DNA from 2 places in the Streptomyces sp. NPDC043853 genome. Region 2 is predicted to be linked to the other one. Evidence: riboswitches for the same ligand, from Rfam matches in the RefSeq annotation. Region 2 holds a riboswitch; the other holds the start of a gene.

Region 1 (4,631 bases), on a different contig from region 2:
ATCTCGGTCAGGTCCTCGGACTCGGTGGGCTCGATCATCAGGGTGCCGGCCACCGGGAAGGACATCGTCGGCGCGTGGAAGCCGTAGTCGATCAGGCGCTTGGCGATGTCGTCCACCGAGACGCCGGTCGACTTCGACAGCGGGCGCAGGTCGATGATGCACTCGTGCGCGACCAGCCCGCCGGGGCCGGTGTACAGCACCGGGTAGTGCGGCTCCAGGCGCTTGGCGATGTAGTTCGCGCCGAGCACCGCGACCTGGGTGGCGCGCTTGAGACCCTCGCCGCCCATCAGGCGCACGTACGACCAGGAGATCGGCAGGATGCCGGCCGAACCCCACGGGGCGGCCGAGATCGGACCGACGCCCGTCTCCGGGCCCGCGGTCGGCTGCAGCGGGTGGTTCGGCAGGTACGGCGCGAGGTGCGCACGGACACCGACCGGGCCGACGCCCGGACCGCCGCCGCCGTGCGGGATGCAGAAGGTCTTGTGCAGGTTCAGGTGCGAGACGTCGCCGCCGAAGTGACCGGGCTTGGCCAGGCCGACCAGGGCGTTCAGGTTGGCGCCGTCCACGTACACCTGGCCGCCGGCCTCGTGGACCAGGCCGCAGATGTCCGCGACGTGCTCCTCGAACACACCGTGGGTGGACGGGTAGGTGATCATCAGCACGGCGAGCTCGTCGCGGTGCTGCTCGATCTTGGCGCGCAGGTCCTCGACGTCGACCTCGCCGTCCTCGGCGGTCTTGACCACGACCACCTTCATGCCGGCCATCACGGCGCTGGCGGCGTTGGTGCCGTGCGCGGAGGACGGGATCAGGCAGACGGTGCGCTGCTCGTCGCCGTTGGCGCGGTGGTACGCGCGGACGGCGAGCAGACCGGCCAGCTCACCCTGCGAGCCGGCGTTCGGCTGGATCGAGACGCTGTCGTAGCCGGTGACCTCGCAGAGACGTTCCTCCAGCTCACGGATGAGCGTGGCGTAGCCCTGGGCCTGGTCGATCGGCGCGAAGGGGTGGAGCTGGCCGAACTCGGGCCAGGTCACCGACTCCATCTCGGTGGTCGCGTTGAGCTTCATGGTGCAGGAGCCCAGCGGGATCATGCCGCGGTCCAGCGCGTAGTCCTTGTCCGAGAGCTTGCGCAGGTAGCGCAGCATCGCGGTCTCGGAGCGGTGCTGGTGGAACACCGGGTGGGTCAGGTACGCGTCCGTGCGGAGCAGGCCCTCGGGCAGCGCGTCCGCAGCGGACCCGTCCAGGGCCTCGATGTCAGCGGTGACGCCGAAGGCGGCCCAGACGGCCTCGATGTCGGCGCGCAGGGTGGTCTCGTCACAGGAGACGGAGACGTGGTCGGCGTCGGCCTGGTAGAGGTTCACCCCGGCCTCGCGGGCGGCGGCGACGACCTCGGCGGCCTTGCCCGGGACCCACGCGGTGAGGGTGTCGAAGAAGGAACCGTGGACCAGCTCGACCCCGCCGGCGGTGAGACCCGCCGCGAGCAGCGCGGCGTACCGGTGGGTGCGGCGGGCGATGGTCTTCAGACCGTCCGGGCCGTGGTAGACGGCGTACATGCCGGCCATGACGGCGAGCAGCACCTGCGCGGTGCAGATGTTGCTGGTGGCCTTCTCGCGGCGGATGTGCTGCTCGCGGGTCTGCAGGGCCAGGCGGTACGCCTTGTTGCCGTCGGCGTCGACGGAGACGCCGACCAGGCGGCCGGGCAGCGAGCGGGCGTGCTTGTCCTGGACGGCCATGTAGCCGGCGTGCGGGCCGCCGAAGCCCATCGGGACGCCGAAGCGCTGGGTGGTGCCGACCGCGATGTCCGCGCCCAGGGCACCCGGGGAGGTCAGCAGGGTCAGGGCCAGCAGGTCGGCGGCGACGGTGACGATCGCACCGAGCTCGTGCGCCTGGTCGATGACGGCCTTGATCTCCCGGACGGCACCGGAGGCGCCCGGGTACTGGAGGACGACGCCGAAGACGCCGCGCTCGGCGATCTCCGCGGGGATGCCGTCGGACAGGTCGGCGACGACGACCTCGATGCCGAGCGGCTCGGCGCGGGTCTCGATCACGGCGATGGTCTGCGGCAGGGTGTCGGCGTCGACGAGGAAGACACCGCCCTTGACCTTGCCGACCCGGCGGGCGAGGGTCATCGCCTCGGCGGCGGCGGTGCCCTCGTCGAGGAGGGAGGCGCCGGAGGTGGGCAGGCCGGTCAGGTCGGCGACCACGGTCTGGAAGTTGAGCAGCGCCTCCAGGCGGCCCTGCGAGATCTCCGGCTGGTACGGCGTGTACGCCGTGTACCAGGCCGGGTTTTCCATCACGTTGCGCAGGATCACGGGCGGGGTGAACGTCCCGTAGTAGCCGAGACCGATCATCGGACGCAGCACCTGGTTGCGGTCCGCGAGGCTGCGCAGCTCCGCGAGCACCTCGGCCTCGGTGCGCGCCGACGGCAGGTTCAGCGCGGCGGCGCTCTTGATCACATCCGGTACCGCGGCGACGGTGAGCTCGTCGAGGGAGCCGTAGCCGACCTGGGCGAGCATCTTCGCCTGCGCCTCGGCGTCGGGGCCGATGTGACGCTCTTCGAAGGGGATGCCTCGCTCCAGCTGGGACAGCGGAATGCGGTTGGCGGTCATGTACGGAGGCCTCCTGGTCTGCTGGTCTGCGCGACCTGCGAGGGGTACCACAGCGGGCACCCGGACGGCCTCCCCCTCTGTCATCTCAACCTGAGAGCTTCACCGGCTCCCGGGGGTCGCCCGGGGAACGCCGGTTTTCACCGTCGGTGAGGGAGGAGTGCCGGCACTGCGGTCCCGACGTCCACCCTTCTTTCCAGAGTGGCCTCGTCCATGCGGTACGTGTGCCTGAGAGATTCCGGGGAGGATTTGCTCCTTCGGCGCCTCCGTCCTGCTCGGTCGGAGGACTCTCCCGCACGGGGTCGACAGCCATCACCCAGCCTACCAGCGCGCTTCCCCGGCCTTCCGTGGCTCCCTCGAGTGGCCCCCTTCCCGGATATGCCCTTTCGTTGTCCTTACGGAGGAGTTGCGACCATATGGAGGGACCGTGCAGACCGACATCGATCCGCGCAGCCTGATCGGCCGCAAGGCGTTCGACCGCAACGGCGTCAAGATCGGCACCGTCGACGAGGTCTACCTCGACGACGCGACCGGCGTCCCGGAGTGGGCGGCCGTCCGCACGGGCCTGTTCAGCCGGGACGCGTTCGTCCCGCTGGAACCCAGCGAGCTGGTGAACGACACCCTCCGCGTCCCGTTCGAACGCTCCCTGATCAAGGAGGCGCCCGACTTCGGGGTCGGCCGTCACCTGTCCCCGGAGCAGGAGCTGCAGCTCTACCACCACTACGGCCTGGACGTGGCCCTGCCGAGCGACTTCCGGAGCGGCCTGGACCGGGACTTCGGACGGCTGGCGGGCGACGAGGGCTAGTACCGCAGTACTAGGGCGCAACCTCCGGGTCGGCGGTACCGGCGGCGGCCGGCGGAGCTGCCGGGGCTGCCGGGCGGGGGGAATCCGTCGGCTTCCGCAGCGGCAGCGGCTCGGACGGCTCCAGCTCGGGGTCGTCGACCAGGAAGGTGCGCACCCGGCCCGGGGGCGACCAGGGCTGTTCGAAGCGGACCGTGACCCGGCCGACCCCGCTGCCCTGGACCCAGCCCGGTCCGTAGAGGGCGTGCCGAACGTCACTACCGGCCGGCCAGCGCCGTTCGGCCGGGGTCTCGGCCTCCTGGACCGATGCCTCCGCCGCGGGCTCCCCAGGGGCCTCAGGCGCCTCGGAAGCCCCGTCCGGCTCAGTGCCGAGGATCCGGTCGCCGAGGGGCCGGTCGCCGAGGGTCTGGGCGAACAGGTCCTCCTGGGTGTAGTCCGCGAGCCCCGACACCCCCACACCGAGCAGCCGCACCCCGCCGGTGGTGTCCACCCCGTCGAGGAGCCGGGCGGCCGCCTCGCGGACCACCGCCGGGTCGTCGGTGGGCCCGCGCAGGGTCTCCGAACGGGTCAGGGTCGAGAAGTCGTACCGGCGCACCTTGAGCACGATGGTGCGCCCCGAGTGGCCGGAGGCCCGGAGCCGCCCCACGCACCGGTCCGCCAGCCGCTGCACCTCGTACCGGATCCGGACCCGGTCGTGCAGGTCCACGTCGAAGGTGTCCTCCACCGAGACCGATTTGGCGTCCCTCTCGGCCACCACCGCCCGGTCGTCCAGCCCCAGCGCCATCCGGTACAGCGCCACCCCGTGCGAGCGCCCCAGCATCCGCACCAGCTCGTCCTCACCGGCCTCGGCCAGCTCCCCCACGGTGGTGATCCCGGCCCGGCGCAGGTGCTCCCCGGTCGCCGGGCCCACCCCCGGCAGCGTCCGGACCGGCATCGGAGCGAGCAGCGCCCGCTCCGTGCCCGGCTCGATCAGCATCAGCCCGTCCGGCTTGGCCTCCTCGGAAGCCACCTTCGCCAGCATCTTCGAGCCGGCCAGGCCCACCGAACCGCTGAGCCCGGTCACCGCCCGGATCTCCGCCCGCAGCCGCTCTCCGACGGCCCGGGCCGTGGCCGAGTCGAAGGCGACCCCGCCCGCCTCCAGGTCGACGAAGGCCTCGTCCAGGCTGAGCGGCTCCACCAGTGGCGACAGCTCCCGCAGCAGCTCCATGACCAGATCGCTGACCGCC
Region 2 (4,631 bases):
CTCGACGGCCGGGGCGACCGCGAAGTCCATGCCGGGGCCGGCGCAGGCGAGGAACTGCTGCTCGCTGGAGTACACGGGGACGTAGGCGGCTCCGCCGATGTCCATGGTGGGCAGCCGCAGGCCGGCGCTGTCCGGCCCGCCGCCGGCCGGCAGGGGCACCCACAGCTCGCTGCGGGCCAGGGCGTCCAGGATCCGGGCGCCCGCCTCGGGGTCGCCCAGGGCAGCGCCCAGCACCTGTTCCAGCTCATTGGCGGGCCAGCCGCCCCCTTGCCCCTGCATCGCCTGCGCCTCCCTGCTCCGCGTACCCGGCCGAGGGTAGTGGGTGCCTTCGGCGCGCGACCCCCCGGCTCCGCCGGCGCGGGCCGCACGGCCACGACGGTACCGAGCACGGCCCGGGGCCGGCGCGGGCACGGAGCGGGCACGGCCCCGGGGACCGGTCAGGCGCGGAACGCGATGCGGGTCAGACGCGACGCGGCCGCACGGTCCAGCAGGGTGGCGGTCGCGCAGCCCGCCGGGAGCCCTCCGGACTCGGCCGCGCGCAGCAGCCGGCGGACCGCGCCCCGGTGCCGGGCGAAGGCGTACACCGTGACGCCCCGGCCCCGCTCCGCCTGACCCGACAGCGCCTCCGCCGGGCTGGCGTCCAGCAGGACCAGGTGGAGGTCGCGGCCGCGCCGGCGGGCGGCACGGGCCAGCAGGCCGCGCACCCAGCTCTGGGTGCCGCAGTCGTGGACCACCACGGAACGGCCGGAGCGCAGGACCCGGGCGAGGCCCGCGTAGTGCGCGACGCGGACCAGCGGGCGGTACAGCCCGTAGGGCAGGGCGGTCGGCATCCGGCGCTCCCAGCGCTCTCGGACGTCCTGCGAGTCGATGGCCGCGTCGCCCTCGGCGACGGTCCGCTTGATCAGCGTGCTCTTGCCGCCGCCGGGCAGCCCGGACACCACCACGATGTCCCCCTCGGCGAAGCCCAGGAACGACGGGCCCGCGGAGCGGCCCCGCAGGTCGCGGACCGCGGCCGCGGCGGCCGTGCCCTCCGCGCCCCGCGCCGGCAGCCCGCGCTGCGCCGGCACGCCCGCCGCCGTCGCCGGCGCCGTCGCCGTCCCCGCTGCCGTCGCCGCCGTCAGTCCGAGTCTGCGCACCGCACTCGCCTCCCCCGAATCGGGTCGCCAGGATTCACCAGGAGTTCCCAGGACCCTTTCCCACTGAGTGTAAAGAGACGGTAATCCCGCAGGTCCGGTTCCGCAGGGCGGGTCCGGCCTTCGAGACCGGGGACACGTCCGGCCCGTACACAGTTCCGGGCCCGGCCGCCCATACGGCCGCATCCCGTGCAATGATGTGCGCCAACTGGACACCAACTGCATACCGGCCGCTTGAATCCGCGCGGGAGAGTTCCGGCAGCCCCCACGGGCACCGGACGCCGAAGGAGCAAGAACCTCCCTTGAATCTCTCAGGCCCCGTACCGCGTGGATGAGGCAGATCTGAAAAGCGAGCCGCGCTCCGCCGCGGCTCCACCCAAGGTGCAAGCCGAGCCCCGACCCGTGCGCGATCCGGTCCGTGCGTGACCGAACCGATCCCGCAGGTGACAGAGACTCTCGGCGAACCTCTCAGGTTCCGATGACAGATGGGGAGGATCGTCCTCGTCACGTCATGCCGATGCCCTGGGACCTGGGAGCCGTACCGATGAGCAATGCCCCCCGTCTGACCGCGCTCGACGCGCTGCACCGCGAGCTCGGTGCGACCATGACCGACTTCGCCGGCTGGGACATGCCGCTGCGGTACGCCAGCGAGCGCGACGAGCACAACGCCGTCCGCACCAAGGCCGGCCTGTTCGACCTCTCCCACATGGGCGAGATCACCCTCACCGGCCCGGAGGCCGTCAAGGCCCTGGACTACGCGCTGGTCGGCAACATCTCCACGGTCGGCGTGGGCCGCGCCCGCTACACCCACATCTGCCAGGAGGACGGCGGCATCCTGGACGACCTGATCGTCTACCGCCTGGGCGAGACCGAGTACATGGTCGTCGCCAACGCCTCCAACGCCCAGGTCGTGCTCGACGCGCTGACCGAGCGCGCGGCCGGCTTCGACACCGAGGTCCGCGACGACCGCGAGGCCTACGCGCTGATCGCCGTCCAGGGCCCGGAGTCCCCCGGCATCCTCAAGAAGGTGACGGACGCCGACCTCGACGGCCTGAAGTACTACGCCGGCCTGCCCGGCACCGTGGCCGGGGTCCCCGCGCTGATCGCCCGCACCGGCTACACCGGCGAGGACGGCTTCGAGCTGTTCGTGAAGCCGGAGCACGCCGTGCAGCTGTGGCAGGCGCTGACCGAGGCGGGCGCCGAGGCCGGCCTGGTCCCGTGCGGCCTGTCCTGCCGGGACACGCTGCGCCTGGAGGCGGGCATGCCGCTCTACGGGCACGAGCTGACCACCGCGCTGACCCCGTTCGACGCGGGCCTGGGCCGGGTCGTGAAGTTCGAGAAGGAGGGCGACTTCGTCGGCCGCGCCGCCCTGCAGGCCGCCGCCGAGCTCTCCGAGACCAAGGCCCCGCGCAAGCTCGTCGGCCTGATCGCTTCAGGCCGCCGGGTGCCCCGCGCGGGCTTCTCCGTGGTCGCGGGCGGGCAGGTGATCGGCGAGGTCACCTCGGGCGCTCCGTCCCCCACCCTGGGCAAGCCGATCGCGATGGCGTACGTCGACGCGGAGCACGCCGCGCCCGGCACCTCCGGCGTCGGCGTCGACATTCGAGGTACCCATGAGGCGTACGAGGTCGTCGCCCTGCCCTTCTACAAGCGGCAGAAGTGACGGTCTCCCCTTCCGGGACCCGTCTCACCCTGCAAGACCAACGTTCATCAGCACTCCCCTCATCCAGGAGAATCAGGTCATGAGCAACCCCCAGCAGCTGCGCTTCACCAAGGAGCACGAGTGGGTCACGGCGGTCGACGCGGACGGCGTCGCCACCGTCGGCATCACCGAGTACGCGGCCAACGCCCTCGGTGACGTCGTCTTCGCCCAGCTCCCCGCCGTGGGCGACACCATCACCGCCGGCGAGACCTGCGGCGAGCTGGAGTCCACCAAGTCGGTCAGCGACCTGTTCGCCCCGGTGACCGGTGAGGTCACCGAGGCCAACCAGGACGTCGTGGACGACCCGGCGCTCGTGAACACCGCCCCGTTCGAGGGCGGCTGGCTGTTCAAGGTCAAGATCACGGGCGGCGAGGACGACCTGCTGTCCGCCGACGAGTACACCGCGTTCACCGCGGGCTGACCTCCCACCACACCAGGGATAGAGATGTCTGTACTGAACACCCCTCTGCACGAGCTTGACCCGGACGTCGCCGCCGCCGTCGACGCCGAGCTCGTGCGCCAGCAGTCGACCCTGGAAATGATCGCGTCGGAGAACTTCGCTCCGGTCGCCGTCATGGAGGCCCAGGGTTCGGTCCTCACCAACAAGTACGCCGAGGGCTACCCGGGCCGCCGCTACTACGGCGGCTGCGAGCACGTCGACGTGGTCGAGCAGATCGCCATCGACCGGATCAAGGCGCTGTTCGGCGCCGAGGCCGCCAACGTGCAGCCGCACTCGGGCGCGCAGGCCAACGCGGCCGCGATGTTCGCGCTGCTGAAGCCGGGCGACACGATCATGGGCCTGAACCTGGCCCACGGCGGTCACCTGACCCACGGCATGAAGATCAACTTCTCCGGCAAGCTCTACAACGTGGTCCCGTACCACGTGGGCGAGGACGGCACGGTCGACATGGCCGAGGTCGAGCGCCTGGCCAAGGAGTCCAAGCCGCAGCTGATCGTCGCCGGCTGGTCCGCGTACCCGCGCCAGCTGGACTTCGCCGCCTTCCGCCGGATCGCGGACGAGGTCGGCGCGTACCTGATGGTCGACATGGCCCACTTCGCGGGCCTGGTCGCCGCGGGCCTGCACCCGAACCCGGTGCCGCACGCCCACGTGGTCACCACCACCACGCACAAGACCCTCGGCGGTCCGCGCGGCGGTGTGATCCTGTCGACGCAGGAGCTGGCCAAGAAGATCAACTCCGCGGTCTTCCCCGGCCAGCAGGGCGGTCCGCTGGAGCACGTGATCGCGGCCAAGGCCGTCTCCTTCAAGGTCGCCGCCTCGGAGGAGTTCAAGGAGCGCCAGGAGCGCACCCTGGAGGGCGCGAGGATCCTCGCCGCCCGCCTGGTCCAGGACGACGTCAAGGCCGTGGGCGTGGACGTGCTCACCGGCGGCACGGACGTGCACCTGGTCCTGGTGGACCTGCGCAACTCCGAGCTGGACGGCCAGCAGGCCGAGGACCGCCTCCACGAGGTCGGCATCACGGTCAACCGGAACGCCATCCCGAACGACCCGCGGCCGCCGATGGTCACCTCGGGCCTGCGGATCGGCACCCCGGCCCTGGCCACCCGCGGTTTCGGCGCCGAGGACTTCACCGAGGTCGCCGACATCATCGCCGAGGCGCTCAAGGCGCCCTCTCCCTTCGAGGCGGCCGACGCCCAGGCCCTGCGGGCCCGCGTCACCGCGCTGGCCGAGAAGCACCCGCTGTACCCGTCGCTCTAAGGCTTCGGTTGGGGGGCCCGGCCTTGTTTCCACAGGGCCGGGCCCTTCCCTTTGCCCTTCTCTTCACCCTTCCCTCTGCCCC

What was found. Region 2 has a riboswitch for glycine ahead of gcvT (glycine cleavage system aminomethyltransferase GcvT). Riboswitches for the same ligand answer to the same signal wherever they lie in the genome.
Region 1: linked by a shared signal. The riboswitch ahead of gcvP (aminomethyl-transferring glycine dehydrogenase) and the one ahead of gcvT (glycine cleavage system aminomethyltransferase GcvT) in region 2 are both predicted to bind glycine.

The regions. Positions count from the first base shown of each region.
Region 1 is NZ_JBWKDJ010000006.1:9,071-13,701, reverse strand. Features, by position in the region: gene gcvP (aminomethyl-transferring glycine dehydrogenase) at 1-2,606, opposite strand, end outside; glycine riboswitch at 2,810-2,908, opposite strand; gene AC067U_RS17665 (PRC-barrel domain-containing protein) at 3,031-3,408, shown strand; gene AC067U_RS17660 (DNA polymerase IV) at 3,419-4,631, opposite strand, start outside.
Region 2 is NZ_JBWKDJ010000012.1:268,331-272,961, forward strand. Features, by position in the region: gene AC067U_RS28425 (enhanced serine sensitivity protein SseB) at 1-279, opposite strand, end outside; gene AC067U_RS28430 (AAA family ATPase) at 438-1,136, opposite strand; glycine riboswitch at 1,369-1,469, shown strand; gene gcvT (glycine cleavage system aminomethyltransferase GcvT) at 1,678-2,793, shown strand; gene gcvH (glycine cleavage system protein GcvH) at 2,873-3,253, shown strand; gene glyA (serine hydroxymethyltransferase) at 3,278-4,549, shown strand.